DNA from 4 places in the Gordonibacter pamelaeae genome. Region 1 is predicted to be linked to each of the others. Evidence: predicted binding sites of a transcription regulator. Region 1 holds the regulator's gene; each other region holds the start of a gene.

Region 1 (4,199 bases):
CACCCGTTTCTCGGCGCGCTCGAGCTTCTTCCCCATCTGCGACGAGAGCCGCCCGGCCTTGCCATCCTGGTCGGAATAGATGGCCAGCTTGACCTTCGTGCGCCCGTCGTGGTCGTGCCGGTCGAGATGGCGGGCCGATCGCCGTGCGGCCGAGCGGGCTGCCACTCCCTCCCGACGGGTGGTTTCCGCCTTGAGGCGGCCCAGCTCGCGGCGGGCGTTGGCCCGCTCTTCTGCCAGGGTCCTCCGGCGCAGGTCTATCTGCTCCTTCGCCTGGGAGTACGAGCCGGGCACGGTAACGGCGCGCCCCTGGTCCACGAACACGCACGAGGTGGCCAAACCGTCGAGCAGCGCGCGGTCGTGCGATACGAGCAGGCCCGTCCTCCGATACTCGGCGAGCGTGCGCGCCACCAGATCGCGGGTGTCGGCATCAAGGTGGTTCGTGGGCTCGTCGAGCGCAAGGAGCACGGGATCGGCCGCCAGGGCGCATGCTATCTGGATTCGCTTGCGCTCGCCGTGCGACAGCGTGTCGAAGCGCCACAGCCACGCGTCGTCGATGCCGAGCAGGTAGCGCAGGCGCACGGCCTTGGGCCCGTAGTCGCAGGCGAACTCCTCGAGGCCCGCGGGCGCAGCATCCGTCGACTGGGCACAGAACAAGCCAGCGACCTGCGGTGAAACGCTCCCCTTCTGCGGCTTGAGCACCCCGCAGACAATCTTGAGCAGCGTGCTCTTGCCGGCCCCGTTCGGGCCGACCACGCCGGTCCAGCCGGGGGCGAACACGGCAGACGCGTCATCGAGCGCCAGGGCATCGGCGCCATCGTAGGCATAGGTAAGATGGTGGGCTGAAACGAACATGGAGGGGCCTCCCTTTGAGAGGCACCGGAAGCGATGCTTTTCGCGCTGGTCGCCCGCATGCCGACGCGGCAGCGAGGGCAGGGCTGGGAACATCAAGGAACGGCAACGAAAGCGCACCCGGTGCATAGCTTGCATGACCTGTCGGGTGTCCGAAGGCTTTCGTTAAAACCTCATGTTCCTTGTCTCCTTTTCGAAGGCGCCGTCTGCGGCAGCCTGTCTGGACTATCGATCTAAGCGGAAGTCTACCACACGGACCCGCAGGGAGGAAGGCCCCTCCGACGGAATGGGGGCGCCCCCGGGGTGGCGGGGGCGCCTCGCAGCCACAGAAACGCAGCATCTGTGGGTATTCCAAGGCCGTTAGAGGCCGATGAAAATGCTGACGAAGGCAAAGAGGGAGAAGACGCATCCCGCCAGGGCGCCCTGCCACGGCCTCACGCGGCCGTAGGCGCACCCGGCTACGCTGCCGCGGTGAAGGGCCCGCACCGTTTCCGGAGCGCCGTAGTGGGCGTGCGCACGATGCGCTGCAGACGATGGTCTCTGCGCGTGCGCAGACGACGCGCAAGCGCCTTGGGAAACGTCCCCGGGAAACTCGATGATAGCCCCAGCTGCAGGCACATGCCCGAACTCCGGCTGCAGGGCCGACGTGCCGTCGAGGGGGTACCGCATCTCGAAATTCTTCATCTTTCTGCCTCCTAGCCCTTGCGTAGAACCTTTGTTCGCATATATAATAGGACGAACAAAAGTTCATGTCAATACGTAATTAAAACATTTGTTCGTTCAAGGGAAAGGACGGGGCATGTCCGACAAAGTGACGAAGCGTCAGAAGGCAGTGCTCGACTGCATCGAGGAGTGCATCCGCGAGAAGGGCTACGGTCCCACCGTGCGCGAGGTTTGCCAGAGCCTGGGCCTTTCCTCCCCTTCGACGGTCCATGTGCACCTCAAGGCGCTTGAGGAGAAGGGGCTCATCAAGCGCGATCCGCTCAAGTCGCGCTCCATCGCGCTCACCTACCCGCTCGGCGACACGGAAAGCGCCTCCAACGTCGTCAAGCCCAGCTTCAACAAGGTGGTGAACGTGCCGCTCGTGGGCAACGTGGCGGCCGGCTCCCCCATCCTGGCCGAGGAGAACATCACCGACACCATCTCGCTCCCCACCGACATCGTGGGCGACGCGCCGTCGTTCTTGCTGTCGGTGCGGGGCGAATCGATGATCGAGGCAGGCATCAACGACGGCGACTACGTGGTGGTGAAGGAGCAGCCCGTCGCCAACAACGGCGACATCGTCGTGGCCATCATCGACGACGGCGCGACGGTCAAGCGCTTCTACAAGGAATCCGACCACATCCGCCTGCAGCCGGAGAACTCGACGATGGAGCCCATCATCACCACCGATTGCTCCATCGCGGGCAAAGTGGTGGCGGTGTTCCGACGCCTGTAGGCGGCGCCTTGCGGTGCTCCGCCGGAGAAGCGCCGCGCCCTGTCGGGGTACGGCCCCTGCAGGGGAAACGCCGGCCTTGGAAAGAGGGAGCCCGTTCGTCCCAGGACTGGCCGGCGATCCGAGATCGCGTCGTTCGGTCGCGAACTGCTTGGTTAGAGTTACTCTAACCAAGCAGTTCGCAGCTTCCCGGAAGGGACGCGCCTAACGGTCCTTCTCCGCCGCGTAGGGACGGAACAGGCCGGCAAAGGACGGAGCTGCCAGCATGACGAGGTGCGTGCCGTCCTCCTCGTGCTTCTCGGACAGGATATGGCAACGCTCGTGCGCCACCGAGACGAGGTCGCCCCGGTTGTAGGGGATCACCACGTCGAGATGCTCGTCCTGCGCCGAGGCGACGCGGGCGACATGCCCGACAAGCTCGGCAATGCCCTCCCCCGTCGCCGCCGACACGAACTGTGCCTGCGGGTGGCGCGCCTTGAGGGCGCCGCATTGCTCCCCGTCGAGCAGGTCGCATTTGTTGAACACGAGCACGCGGAGCAGGTCCTGCGCCTCGATCTGCCCGAGCACGTCCTCGACTGCGGCGATCTGAGCCTCGTACTCGTCCGACGACGCATCCACCACGTGCAGCACCAGGTCGGCGCCCGTTATCTCGTCGAGCGTCGACTTGAACGCCTCTATGAGCGTGGTCGGCAGCTTTTGGATGAACCCGACCGTGTCAGTGACGGTGATCTCGCGTCCTTCAGGCAGCTCGAACTTGCGCGTAGTGGAGTCCAACGTGGCGAACAGCTTGTCGTAGGCCAGCACGTCCGCATTCGTCAAGCGGTTGAGCAGGCTCGACTTTCCGGCATTCGTGTAGCCGGCCAGCGCCACCTTGAACATGCCGCTCTCGTAGCGGCTCTCGCGCTGGATGGCGCGCACCTCGGCCAGATGCTTGAGCTCGCGCCTGATGGACGTGATGCGCTTGCGCACCATGCGGCGGTCGACCTCGAGCTGGCTCTCGCCCTCGCCGAAGCGCGACCCCACGCCGCCGCCCATGCGGTTCGAGGCCAGGTGGGCCCACATGCCGCGCAAGCGCGGCAGCAGGTACTCGTTCTGGGCGAGCCGCACCTGCAGGCGGCCCTCCTTGCTGGTGGCATGCAGCGCGAAGATATCGAGGATGAGCGCCGTGCGGTCGATGACCTTCACGTCCTTGCCCACCACCTTCTCGAGGTTCGACTGCTGGGAGGGCGTGAGCTCGTCGTCGAACACCACGAGGTCGGCCGCGTGGGCGCGTGCCAGCTCGGCTACCTCCTCGGCCTTGCCCGAGCCGACGAACGTGCGCGGGTTCGGCGCGTCGAGCTTCTGCGTGGTGACGGCCGCAACGTCGGCGCCCGCCGTGTCCACGAGGCGCTCGAGCTCGGCGAGAGAAGAGGCCAGCGGCCAGGAGGCGCCGGGGCGGTCGACGCCCACGAGCACGGCCTTCTCGCGGCGCTCTTCGGATACAGGGGTCATGCCCCGCGTGATAACGGATTCGAATTCAGACATGGAGCCAACCTTTCGAGGCAGGAACAGGCACACCGGTACTGACGGCGGCGTGCGAAGACAGTCGGGCGCGGTCGCAACCGCTAGAGAAACGCGTGTGCTGTCTGCATGATAGGTGCTCCGATCTTGAAGGCTCTTCGGCAGGGCCGGCCTGCGGAACCGTATCATACCACAAGTCCACCCTGTCACGGAAACGCTCAGGCAACAGCGTCTCCCAGCACGTCCAGCGCCTCGGCCGCCTGCGCCGCGACGTCGGGCTCGTTCGCGTCGATCCAGCGGATGCGCCTATCCTTGCGGAACCACGTGCGCTGCCGTTTCGCGTAGCGGTGCGTGGCTGTCTTGATGCGCGTGGCGGCCTCCTCCATCGTCGTCTCGCCGTCCAGGGCGGCGACGA
Region 2 (4,199 bases), 160 kb from region 1:
CCAGGTACACGCCGTCCACCTCCCCGATGGCCGCCTGCACGGCCTCGTGGCCGATGAGGTCGGGCAAATCGCCGCCCACCTCGCTCGACAGCGACAGCTTGCCGTCCGAGAACGCGCCCGCGCCCGAGAACCCCGTGGTGATGCGGCACGGCTCGCAGCCGAGGCACGGCCCGCCCGCCTGCTTGGGGCACGTGCGGTCCTCCACGGCCAGCCCCTTGTCCAGCATGACGATGCGCCCTGCGAACCCGCGCTCGACGAGCGCGAACGCGCAGAAGATGCCGGCGGGGCCGGCCCCCACGATGACGACGTCGGTGTCCTGTGCGCCCATGGCGCGCCTCCTTCGCTTCCCTGCGCGGCGCCGCGCCCGCACGGCCGCGCCCTTCCCGCATTGTAGCGCATGGCCCGCCCCTGCCGGCGCGCGGGCCGCCCGCCGCATACTTGCCGTAAGCTGCCGCGCCGAAAAACCGGCCCGCCGTGCCGGAGCCGGCCTGACCGAGCCAAAGCCGGTCCGCCCGAGCTTTGATCGGGCGGACCAGCGCCCTTGCGCGCCCGAGGGCGCACGGCGACCGTGGAGAATCGTTGCAGGGGCTGTGGGGATGACGTGTGCCCGATGTGATGCTTCGGCAGGTTTCAACCCGGTCCGCTACCTCGGACGTTGCCGTTTCGTTACCATCGGATGCCGACGGCTGCAAACACCCCCGAAACGAACCCGACACAGCCGTGGAAAGGATGCTGCTCCATGGCATCGCGCGCCCTTTCGGCAGCGCCCGCATACCTTGCGGCGCTCGCCTTGCTGCTCTTGCTTTTCCCGTCTGCCGACCGGGCAGATGCGGCCCCGGCGACGGCGGTCGCCCCGTCGGCGGCGGCCTCCTCCTCGCCCCTCCCCTCGCCCTCGTCGCTCCTCGCTGCAACGCTCTCGGCAAGCGAGCCCGCCCCACCCGGGGCCGACGCTGCGGCGTCCCCGGCGTCCGACTTGCAGGTGCTCGCCACGGCGCAGGCCGTCTACGAGCAGCAGCAGGCCGAGCGGGCGGCGGCCGCGGCCGCGCAGCGCACCGACAAGGTGCTCGCCTACGACCCGGCCCTCATAGCCGCCATTGGGAACCAAAGCGCCGGCGGGCATGCCGTGTGCTGCCCCGGCTACGCCTGCGCCTACGGCGACGCCGTGCTCACCGGGAAGGCCAACGACCACGCCGCCTACGGCTGCGGCTGCTGCACGTGGCCCGGCTGGGGCGGCGGTAACTCGTCGTTCCGCTCCCTCGGCTCCGACGCGGCGCTCCTGCGCGAGGCCTACGACGAGATCGCGGCCGGGCGCCCCACGGTCGCCCACGTGTCCGGCCCCTACGGCGAGCACTGGATCTGCCTCATCGGCTACCGCGATGCGCAAGACCCCGACGCGCTCACGCTGGACAACTTCGTGGCGCTCGATCCCGCGAACGGCCAGGAGGTCGTTGCCTCCTACCGCTACGTGCCCTACGGCGACGCCTGCCAGCACGTGAGCGACCTGCGCTAGCAGGCGCATCCACCCGCCTCCCTGCCCGGCGCCCGCGGGCGGCCCAGCCGACCGCGCCGCCTCCCGCCGGGTCAGAACAGCGGCAGCGTGGCCTTCGGCAGCGGCGGCATGGCGCGCTCGGTCACGACGTCGCCCGGCCGCAGGGCGTCGCAGAGCATCGGCGCGGTCGGATCGTAGCGCGCGAGGCGCCAGGGTGCGCCGTCCCCCGTCTGCACGGCCCCCGGACCGCCCGGCGCCGCACATCCGCCTGCCCGGCCGTCGCCGTCGCCCCTCTTCCCCGGATAGCCGTCCGGGCTCGCCGGCCCCCGCCCCACGCCCTCCCGTCGCGCGCCCGGGTTCGCATAGCAGTACACGCAGCCGTTGGCACACGTATCGTAGGTTCCGATGTCCACGCTCGGCGCGCAGCGGCACGCCCCCGGCGCCGCCGGCGAGCCAGCGCGCGCATCCACCCCGGCCACGCGCGCGACGAGTGCCGCATCGATGCAGCCGGCTCCCGCCAGGCCAGCCTGCGCGAGGGCCGCATCGCCGCAGCCGCCCACCTCCATGCCGTGCGCGGCGCCTATCTCGGCCAGACGCAGCGCGAGCGCGGCCTTCCGCCCCTCCGGCACGCCGAAGAGGCCCAGCGCCCGCATGCGGGGCGCGATCTTGGGGTACACGTCCAGGAAGCTCAACCGGCACGCGCGCGTGGAACCCTCCAGCTTACGGGCGAACGTCTCGAAGTAGCGCAGGTGGTGCCCTTCGGTGTAGCGACCGCCGGAGCCGCCGAGCAGGATCGGGCTGTAGCGCCACACCACGCGCTCGGGGCCCAGGAGGCGTGCCAGCTCGCGGAACGTCTCCACGAGCTCAGCCTTGCGCGGCAGCCCCGCCTCCACGTCCGCGCCGTAAGCGTTGAGCGTGAACTGCACGAAGTACGGGGCGGGCGCCGCACTCTCCAAGCGCGCGGCCTGCGCGAGCAGCGGCGTGGGGTCCTTCGTCCAGAACGCCAGGCAGTCCACCGCCCCTGCGCCGAGCGCCACGCGGCTCACCTGCGTGCGGCACATGGGGTTGCGCACGAGCGCGTACCCCTCCTTTAGGCGGTTCAGCATCCAGTCCATGAAGAACCGGGGTATGTCCGTGCGCCGCGATGCGCTGACGATCACGCGCAGCCTCCTCCGCGAAACAGCGTGCTCTCCGAACATACCATAGAATACGGCAATGGACAAACATTTGTTCTGACTCCCCGTTTGGCGCACAATCGGCTGATGAGCACAATATGACAACCTTTGCGTGCAGTGGTCCTCGAAGGAGGCGCTCGACACACGGTGCATACGGTGCCGTGGACAAAAAGGGGCCGTTGTCGTTATTCTGAATAAAAGATAATTGAAACACCGAGGCTGCTACCAGGCGTTTCGCAAACACCACATTCGCCATCCCTTGGTTTCCGTCCGAAATCTATAGATTACCGAGCCTTTTTGTCCCTTACCCTTTCAATCATATATCGAATCGCCGCAGGCATGCGCAAGGCGCTTTGCGCATGCGGCACGACCGCGATCATCAACTATGCATCAAAGGGGAAGCCGGAGCATTTGCCCCCAGTAAAGCAGCCGTAACATCCCTTGGGGCTGGCTGGCAGGGCGGGGTCCTCCGGCCCGCGAGGCGGCCGCCCCGCCCCCGAAAAACAACGGGGACCCCGGCTTGGCGCCGGGGTCCCCGAGAAGAACGCTTCTGCAGGAAGGTCTAGAACAGGCTCTGGATCATGATGAACAGCGGCGCGAACGTCAGCGACACGATGGTCATCAGGTTGATGAGGATGTTCATGGACGGACCCGAGGTGTCCTTGAACGGGTCGCCCACGGTGTCGCCCACGACGGCGGCCTTGTGGGCCTCGGAGCCCTTGCCGCCGTGATGGCCCTGCTCGATGTACTTCTTCGCGTTGTCCCACGCACCGCCGGCGTTGGACATGAAGATGGCCATGAGCATGCCCGTGGCCACGGCGCCGGCCAAAAAGCCGCCGAGCATGGCCGGGTTGAAGCAGCCGATGGCAACCGGCACGATGATGGCCAGGCACCCCGGCAGCATCATCTCGCGCAGCGCCGAGGACGTGGAGATGGCCACGCACTTGTCGTACTCGGGCTCGGCCTCGTAGGTCATGATGCCCTTGATCTCGCGGAACTGGCGGCGCACTTCCTCCACCATGGCGTGGGCCGCGCGCGACACCGCGCCCATGGTGAGGGCGGCGAACATGAACGGCATCATGGCGCCGATGAAGATACCGGCCACGATGAGCGGGTCAGTGAGCGTCAGCTCGAAGTTCGGAATGGCATGGTGCATGGTGGCCTGGTAGGACACGAACAGCGAGATGGCCGACAGGCCGGCGGACGCGATGGCGAAGCCCTTCGCGATGGCGGCCGTCGTGTTGCCCACGGCGTCGAGGGCGTCGGTGCGGTCGCGCACCTCCTCGGGCAGGCCCGCCATCTCGGCGATGCCGCCCGCGTTGTCGGCCACGGGGCCGTAGGCGTCCACGCCGATGGTGATGGCGGTGTTGGACAGCATGCCCGTGGCGGCCAGGCCCACGCCGAACAGGCCCACGGCGATGCCGCCCTCGGCCGAAGCCAGCGGGAAGGCCAGGTTGCCGAACGTGTACGCGCCGATGATGGCCAGCGCCACCAGCACGATGGGGGCGATGGTGGAGAGCATGCCCGTGCCGATG
Region 3 (4,199 bases), on a different contig from region 1:
GCAAGCCGTTCATCAGGCGCATCGTGGTGGACTTCCCCGCCCCGTTCGTGCCGACGAACGCGACGAACTCGCCGTCGCGGATGGCGAAGTTGACGCCCTTCAGGATAGGGGCCGATGCCTCGTAGGACACGTGCACGTCCTTGAACTCGATCATGCGAGCACCTCCTCCAACGCCTCGCGCGCTTCGCGCACATTGCGGACCGACGGCCCCTGGTAGAGGCCCTCGGCGCGCAAACGGTTCATGAGCGTGGTCGAGCGCGGGCAGTTCACGCCGATGCGCTCGAGCTCGCCCGAATGCTCGAGCACCTTCGCGGGCGCGTCGGCGAAGCGGATGCGCCCCTCGTCGACGATGACCAGCATGTCGGCGTACTGCGACAGGAGCGCGATCTTCTGCTCCACCACTACGACCGTGGCGCCGTGCTCGCGCGCGTAGCGTGCCAGCAGGTCGAACACGCTGCGCGAGCTGGCCGGGTCGAGCTCGGCCGTGGGCTCGTCCAGCACGAGCACCCGCGGGTTCAGCGCCAGGATGGACGCGATGGCCACCTTCTGCTTCTGCCCGCCCGACAGCGACGTGATCGTGCGGTCGCGCAAATCGGCGATGCCCATGTCGTCCAAAGCCTGCTCGAGGCGCCCTTCGATCTCGTCTCGCGGCACGCCGAAGTTCTCCAGCCCGTAGAGCATCTCGTCTTCCACCACCGACGTGACGAACTGGCTGTCGACGTCCTGGCAGACGCTGCCCACCAGCCGCGACACGTCGGTCAGCGCGACGTCGCAGGTGTCGAGCCCGTCCACGACCACCGAGCCGTAGAAGTCGCCCGGATAGCAGTGCGGGATGATGCCGTTCAGCGCGTAGGTGAGCGTCGACTTGCCCGAGCCGGCGGCGCCGGTGATCCCGACGAACGCGCCGTCCGGGATGGCAAGGTCGATGCCCTGCACCACCGGAGTCGCCCCCTCGCGGTATTGGAATGAGAAGTTCGAGATTTCGATCATGGGAAGTCGTCTTTCTTCGTCGAATCGCAGGTTGGCGCTAGTAAGTCAGCGAGGACTGTCGTGGTGCCCGAGATCGTGGGGAGGGCGAGGGCGAAGCGCACTTCGGTACGCGAGTCCTCGGCCTCGCCGCGAGATCGGGTGCCACGACCGGCCGCAGCGTCGGCAGGTTCCGCGGGCCGTGGGCCCGCGGAACCCCCCCCCTTAGCGCTTCAGCACCTTCTTCAGCGGCATGGCCAGCACCTGCACGAGGATGCAGTTGAACGTGGCCGTACCAAGGACGATGGCCGCGTACGTGGCCAATGCCACCATGACGTCGCCGCCGGTGGACACCACGTTGATGTAGACCGACAGCAGGGCGAACGTGCCGCCGGACACCACGGTGGAGATGAACGTATTCACAAGCGGGTTCAGATCGAGCTTGCCGCCGATGCTCATGGGCACCTTGATGAGCAGGCCGCAGGCGAGCGCACCGAGGATCTCGGAGGGGATGTTCAGCAGCGGCGTGGCGTTCAGCAGGGGTATCTGGCAGATGAGGCCCGCCAGAAGCCCGATGATAAGCGCCTGGCCCAGCTTCGGGCGCGTGAGTATGATGGCCAGGCAGTACATGGCGATGATGAAGTTCGGCTTCATGCCCATCGACGAGAGGAGCGACCCCACCGTCAGCTTGAGCACGGCGCCGGCTGCCAGCAGCACGGCGATGAGGATGAGATCCTGCGTGGTGAGGCCCGCCTTCTTGGGAGCTGCCGCCACGTCGCGCTTGCGCGGCGCTGCCGCCTTGCCCGCCGCGGCCGTTTGCGTTGCAACCTCGCGCTTGATCTGCTGTTCCATGTTCCTCAATCCTTTCTTGGCGGCGTTCCCGCCGGTCTGTGCCCCTCCCGGGGCGTCTCGTTTGGCCGGCACGAGCTTCGCGGTTGAGAAACGCGCCGCTTCGCCTCCAAAGGTGCGCGGCTGCCGCCGCCTTGTGCGCCGCATAAAAAAACACCTGTCCTTTGAGATAAAGGACAGGTGTTGTAACCTGCGGTGCCACCTTTATTGGCTCTGCGATGCAGAACCCTCTCACGAACATGCCAACACATGTTCTGCCCTTAACGCAGGCTCACGGTCCAGATACTCGGTCGGTTCGGCCTCGTGCTCGCCGTGCCTTCCTTTCCCCTTTCCCTCGGCGAACCATTTACCATCCAGCTTACTGCGGGAATCCCAGCTGCGCCCGCTCTCTGTGAGTGCTCATGATGGCTTGACTTTCGCCTCATCGGTTTCAGCTATTAAGTTGTGGCGCATACTTTAGCACAACGCTTCGGGGCGCTGTCAAGAAGTTTTTCGCCGAGACCGCGTCTCCAGTGGACGCGAGCAGCTTCGAGCCGTGGTGCGGCTGTTGCCGCATCAGTGCATCAGGCCTGATCGCCCGCGGACAGGTAGGCCATGACGAGCCGACGTGTCTCGGAGGACGTGGGCGCCACCTCGCCGCAGACGTGCAGCATGGAGCGCGTGCGCGCCAGGCCGATGGCGGTGGACGACGCCACGAGCGCCTCCTCCTCAACCGAGCCGCCCGCCAGCATGCGGCGCTCGGGATGTTCGCCCAGATAGGATCGCAAGGCAGCGGCAATGGAGCACTGCACAGCCAGGAGGTCGCGCTGGCCGTGGAAGAACAGCTGGGGCATGGAGCGCAGCGCCTCGCGGCGCAGGCCCTCGATCTCGTCGTCCACGCCGGCGGAGACGGTGGTGCTCACCACGCCCACGAGCACGTCGAGATAGCACGCCTCGTCATGCTCCACGAGTATCTCGAGCAAACGCTCGTCGTCGGGAAACGCGTCCATGCGCCCCATGATGACCGAGGCCTTCGAGGGGAAGTAGTTGAAGAACGTCTTCTTGGATATCTCGGCCCGGGCGCAGATGTCCTCCACGGTCACGCCGTCGTAGCCGCGCTCGATGACCAGCTCCAGTGCCGCGCGCTCCACCGCAAGCCGCGCCTTGAGCTTCTTGCGGTACCGAAGCCCCTCCGGCGATGCCTTCTCCTGCCCCTGCTCCACGATGCGCGCAACCTCCTGTTGACGATGATGTGCCGTTTTCATGCAGGGTACCACAAGTTTCAACCGTCTCGCTTTTCATCTACCGAATGAATATTTATACTGGGTGTAAATTACCTCAGCCGCGCATGAAGGCGTTCTCGAGGACGGGCGGAAGCCCGCTCGAGGGCGCCTTTGTTCGCGGCAGCATGTGTCTCATTGGAAGGAAGCAAAGCATATGGGTTTGTCGCGCAAGCAGATAATCATGTTGGCCGTGCTCGTGTTCGGCACGTTCGTCACCGTCTTGAACCAGACCGTCGTGGCGCCGGCGCTGCCGTCGGTCATGGCCGAGATGAGCGTCGACGCGTCCACGGCGCAGTGGCTGACCACGGGCTTCACCCTCGTGAACGCCATCATGATCCCGATCACGGCGTTCTTGACGGACCGCTTCACCACGAAGCGGCTCTTCCTCGTGTCCATGGTCATCTTCACCGCGGGCAGCGCGCTGGCGGGCTGGGGACCGAACTTCGCCGTGCTGCTGCTCGGCCGCCTCGTGCAGGCTGCGGGCGCCGGCATCCTCATGCCGCTCGTGATGACCGTGCTCATGTGGACGTTCCCCGTCGACAAGCGCGGCACGGCCATGGGCCTGTTCGGCATCGTCATCGCGTTCGGCCCGGCCATCGGGCCCACGGCAGCCGGCATCATCATCGACCGCGCCACGTGGCACGACATGTTCTATATCATCACGGCGCTGTCGGCGGCCGTCGTCGTCATCGGCGCGTTCGTGCTGCAGAAGGGCGGCGACACGAACAAGGACGTCACGCTCGACGTTCCCTCCGTCGTGCTGTCGTCGCTCGGCTTCGGCGGCCTCCTGTACGGCCTGTCCACCATCGGCTCGTACGGGCTGCGCGTCAATGCCATCGCCGGCACGCTCGTGGGCGTGGTGGCGCTCGTGTTCTTCTTCCGCCGCCAGCTCAAGATGGAGAAGCCCATGCTGCAGGTGCGCGTGCTGCAGAACCGCAAGTTCCTCGTTGCCACCGTCATCGGCATGCTCGTGCAGGGCGCCCTGCTCGCCGCCGGCATCCTCGTTCCCATCTACCTGCAGTCGCTCATGGGCTACTCGGCCACCGTGTCGGGCCTGGTGCTGCTGCCCGGCGCCATCATCATGGGCGCCATGGGCCCCATCGCCGGCCGCCTGTTCGACAA
Region 4 (4,199 bases), on a different contig from region 1:
GGTGGAGGGGCTGGCGTACCGCTACGTGCGCCACGACGTGTGGAGCGACGTGTCGTTCTCTCTGGAGGCCGGGAGCATCGCGTTTCTGACCGGGCCGAACGGCGCGGGCAAGTCCACGCTGCTGCGCTGCCTGGCCGGATGGGACGCGCCGGCCGAAGGCACGGTGGAGCTTGCCGGCCGGCCGTTTCGGCCCGAGCGGCTGGATCAGCGCCGCTCCGTGTCGTTCGTTCCCGACGTGCCCGCCTTCTACGACGACCTGACCGCCGGGGAGCACCTTGACTTCGTGCTGAGGGCGAACCGGCTGCCCGCAGACGACGCCCGCGCGGCCGGGCTCGTGGAGGCGCTCGGGTTGGCGGGGCATCGCGACCAGTGCCCCTCGGCGTACTCGCGCGGCATGCGCCAGAAGCTCGCGCTCGTGCTGGCGCTGGCCGTGCGCCCGCGCCTGCTGCTGCTTGACGAGCCGTACGGGCCGCTGGACCCGGACGCCTCCGCCGTGCTGAGCGGCCTTCTGGACGCGGCGCGCGCCGAGGGCGCGGCGGCCCTCGTGAGCTGCCACCACGACGTGCCGGGCCTGGAGCCCGACCTGCTGCTGCACGTGGAGGGCGGGCGCCTGGCGGCGGCCGTCCCCGGGCGGGGCTGACGCCATGCTGTGCGACATCCGCCTGCTGCTGTGGCTGCGCGCCCGGCATGCGCGCACGGCTCTCGTGCGGCTCGTCCACTTCGGCGGCACCGACCTCGTGGACGACCGCAGTCCAGGGGAGCGCGCCTACCAGCTGTACCTGGCGGCCATCGCGGCGGTGTGGGCGGCGCTCATGTGGGCGGCCCTGCTGGACGCCACGGCGGCGGCATTCGCCGCGGTCGGGCCGGCATCGTCGGCCATGGCGCTGGCATTGGGCCTGCTGGCGCCTGTTGCCGTGTTTGCGTGGGCGGCGGTGCGGGCGCTGCGCACGTCGCCGGTGAAGCTGGCGCGCGCCGACATGCCCTTCGTCGCGGCGGGACCCTTGGGCATGCGCGCCATCGCGGGTATGGGCTGCGCCTCCTCCATGCTCGCGGGCGCCGCGGCCGGGGCGCTGGCGGGGTACGTGCTGGGCGTGGGGCTTGAAAGCGGGCTGGGGGCGTTCGCGCCGCCGGCGGCCTGCGCGCTGGCCGCCGCGCTGCTGGTCGCGGCGGCGGTGGGCGGCGCGTGGCTCTTAGGCGCGGCGCGGCTCGCCTGCCCGCGCGCCGTCCGGCGCCGGGGAACCGTCGCCCTGGCGCTCGCGGCCGTTGCGGCGGTCCTCGGCGTCGCCGCGCTCGCGCTGGGCGTACCGTCGGCCGCCTTCGCCCCTGGCGCCCCCGGCACGGCCGTCGCCTGCGCGGCGGGCATCGCCGCCTGCGCGGCCGAGGGCGGCCTGCTGGCACTGCTGGCCCCGCGAATCGACCGGACGGCCGTCATCGTGGAGAACGCGCTCTACGCCGACTTGCAGCCGTTCGGCCCCTTCTCGCCGCTCGACCCGCAGGCTGTCGCCGACTACCGGCGCCGCCGCAAGCTGGCCGCCCGGCTCGCGCGCGGGGTGCGCTTCCGCCTGCCTCTCGCCTCCGGCGCCGGCGCCCTCGTGTCGCGCGCGGCGCTCTCGCACCTGCGCCAGTACGGCGGCCTGCCCAGCCTGCTGGCGTTCGGCGCGAGCGCGGCGCCGCTCGGCGTGCTCGCGCTTGCGGGCGCCGGCGGCCCGGTGACGTTCCTGTTCTGGCTGGCGGCGCTCGTCATGTTCCCGCAGGGCGCGCGCGAGGCCACGCGCGCGTTCCGCGACGACCTGCGCGTGCGCCTCGTGCGCGACCGGCTGCCCTTCGGGACGCTCTCGCTGCTCGCGCCGGACTCGCTCCCGGGCCTCGCCGTGTCGAGCGCGGTATCGTGCGCGGTCGTGGCGCTCGTGCTGCCGGCGGGCTTCCCGCTGGCAGCGGGGCTGGTGCTGGCCGTGCTCGTGAACGCCGCCGCCGTGCTCTGCTGCGGCCTGGACGCCGTGCGCCTGTTCCCGGGCGGCCCGCAGCCGTTCTACGAGGCGGGCGCCCTCGTGCTCGTGGCGGCGACGGGCGCGCTGTCGCTTGCGGGCTCGCCGTCGCTCACCGTGGCCGGCGCCGCCGCCGTGTGCGCAGCCGTGGCGGTCGTGGTGCGCGGCGGCGCGGAGCGCGCCCGCTGACGCGCGGGCGGGGGAGCGCCGCCCGCGTGCGCCGCCTTGGCGCGCCGCCCAACACGCCGTCCACGCGGGCCGATAGATGATCGAAGCAGTTATTTGACCTGCGAAATCATGGTGCGAGCCGTTACGTGAAATCCACGGTCTGTTCGCTTGTGCGCCGTCCGATAGTATGCGAACATGCGTTCTTCTAGAGAAATTCGGAGCGGGAGGCCGACGGCAGGCGCGGCCTCTGCAGGCGTGCGGAAAGCGGGCGAGGTCATGGCGGATGCGGTGCGGCGGGAGGCCGGGGGCGACTTGCAAAAGCGGGCGCAGGTGCAGGAGCAGGCGCGGCTACGACCGCAGGAGCGGGCGCGCCCGCAGCCGCAGCAGCGGTCGTGCAACCGGGGGCCCGTGCAGGAGCGCAACCGGCGGCGCGTGATCTTCCACTCGGACATGAACGCGTTCTACGCGAGCGCCGAGCAGGCCGAGCGGCCGGAGCTGCGCGGGGTGCCGCTCGTGGTGGGCGGGCACGAGGAGCGCCGCCACGGTATCGTGCTGGCGAAGAGCGCGCAGGCGAAGGCGGCGGGCATCGTGACGGGCGAGGCGCTGTGGTCGGCGCGCGAGAAGTGCCCGGGGCTCGTGGTGGTGCCGCCGCGCTACGACGTGTACCAGAAGTACTCGCGCCTGGCGCGCCGGATATACTACCAGTACACCGACCTCGTGGAGCCGTTCGGCCTCGACGAGGCGTGGCTCGACCTCACGGGCGCGCTCGCGCTGTCCAGCCGCAGCGCGCTCGACGTGGCGCGCGAGATCAGCCAGCGGGTGAAGGACGAGCTGGGCTGCACGGTGTCCATCGGCGTGTCGTGGAACAAGATATTCGCGAAGTTCGGCAGCGACTACGAGAAGCCGGACGCCATCACGGCCGTCACGCCGGAGAACTACCGCGGCCTCGTGTGGCCGGCCCCCGCCGACGAGCTTCTGTACGTGGGCGGCGCCACGTGCGCCAAGCTGCACTCGTCGGGCATCGACACCGTCGGCGACTTGGCCTGCGCCTCGCCCGAGCTGCTGCGTCGGCGGCTGGGGAAGGTGGGCGGCATCCTGCGCACGTTCGCGCGCGGCGAGGACGCGACCCCGGTGAAGCCCTACGACGCGGCAAGGAACGAGGTGGACCGCACCGTGAAGAGCTTCGGCAACGGGCTCACCGCGCCGCACGACATCGCGTGCGAGGCCGACGCGCGGGCGCTTGTGTGGCTGCTGGCGGAATCGGTGGCGCAGCGGCTGCGCGAGGCGCGGTTCCGCGCGCGCACGGTGTCCATCGGCGTGCGCGACGCGGCCGACCTGTCCAGCTACGGGCGGCAGGTCACGCTGCCGCGCGCGACGAACGTGACGGGGCACATCGCGCGGGCGGCCTGGAACCTGCTGGTGGCAAACGAGCCGCTGGACGAGACGCGGCCCCTGCGCGGCCTGCACGTGCGCGCCTCGGGCCTGGTGCCCGTGGACGCGCCCGAGCAGCTGGAGCTGCCCTTCGACGCACGCCGGCGCGTGCTGGAGGACCTGGACGAGGCCGTGGACGAGCTGCGCCGCCGCTTCGGCAACACGTGCATCCAGCGCGGGACCGAGCTGCTGGACGAGAGCCTGCTGGAGCTGGACGTCAAGCGCGACAACGTGGTGCACCCGGTGGGGTACTTCTAGGTTCCGCCGTTCTCCGAACGGCGGAACAAGCCGACGCTGCGGCCGGCCGTGGCACCCGGCCTTCGCGCGATCCCGGAGGCTCGCGTACCGAAGTACGCTTCGCCCCCGCGATCCCGCGAATTCCGGGTGCCACGGCCGCCCTCGCTGGCTTACTACGCCAACCTGTGGGGTTCGGCAACCGGATCTGCGCGGTAAAGTTCGCGCTTCGCGCGAATCGGCGGAGGCCGAATAAGGGGGCGAGCAAGGAAGAAGGAGGCGCGAGGGCGCATGGTGCGGGGCATTGCCGGCAGGCGGAAGCGGTACGTGGAGGTGGAGGCCGAGTTCTTGGCGGACGGCACCGTCGTGCCGCGCGCCGTG

What was found. Region 1 encodes LexA, which represses DNA repair genes until DNA is damaged. Its sites were predicted from a motif close to CNAACANNTGTTNG; they were not measured.
Region 2: a site for LexA is predicted at 2,710-2,723, ahead of C1877_RS06300 (DUF1848 domain-containing protein). Genes of this name have one in related genera too.
Region 3: a site for LexA is predicted at 2,058-2,071, ahead of C1877_RS08380 (tryptophan transporter). Genes of this name have one in related genera too.
Region 4: a site for LexA is predicted at 2,344-2,357, ahead of C1877_RS03670 (DNA polymerase Y family protein). Genes of this name have one in related genera too.

Annotation. Positions count from the first base shown of each region.
Region 1 covers NZ_PPTS01000003.1:452,881-457,079, reverse strand. The annotation lists gene C1877_RS07065 (ATP-binding cassette domain-containing protein) at 1-852, opposite strand, end outside; gene lexA (transcriptional repressor LexA) at 1,649-2,287, shown strand; gene hflX (GTPase HflX) at 2,489-3,808, opposite strand; gene miaA (tRNA (adenosine(37)-N6)-dimethylallyltransferase MiaA) at 4,003-4,199, opposite strand, start outside.
Region 2 covers NZ_PPTS01000003.1:289,821-294,019, reverse strand. The annotation lists gene C1877_RS06310 (NAD(P)/FAD-dependent oxidoreductase) at 1-328, opposite strand, end outside; gene C1877_RS06305 (cysteine peptidase family C39 domain-containing protein) at 740-1,510, shown strand; gene C1877_RS06300 (DUF1848 domain-containing protein) at 1,582-2,649, opposite strand; gene C1877_RS06295 (sodium-translocating pyrophosphatase) at 3,227-4,199, opposite strand, start outside.
Region 3 covers NZ_PPTS01000004.1:287,391-291,589, forward strand. The annotation lists gene C1877_RS08365 (energy-coupling factor ABC transporter ATP-binding protein) at 1-154, opposite strand, end outside; gene C1877_RS08370 (energy-coupling factor ABC transporter ATP-binding protein) at 151-990, opposite strand; gene C1877_RS08380 (tryptophan transporter) at 1,192-1,818, opposite strand; gene C1877_RS08385 (TetR family transcriptional regulator) at 2,379-3,059, opposite strand; gene C1877_RS08390 (MDR family MFS transporter) at 3,232-4,199, shown strand, end outside.
Region 4 covers NZ_PPTS01000002.1:246,968-251,166, reverse strand. The annotation lists gene C1877_RS03680 (ABC transporter ATP-binding protein) at 1-640, shown strand, start outside; gene C1877_RS03675 (hypothetical protein) at 645-2,174, shown strand; gene C1877_RS03670 (DNA polymerase Y family protein) at 2,430-3,842, shown strand; gene C1877_RS03665 (hypothetical protein) at 4,110-4,199, shown strand, end outside.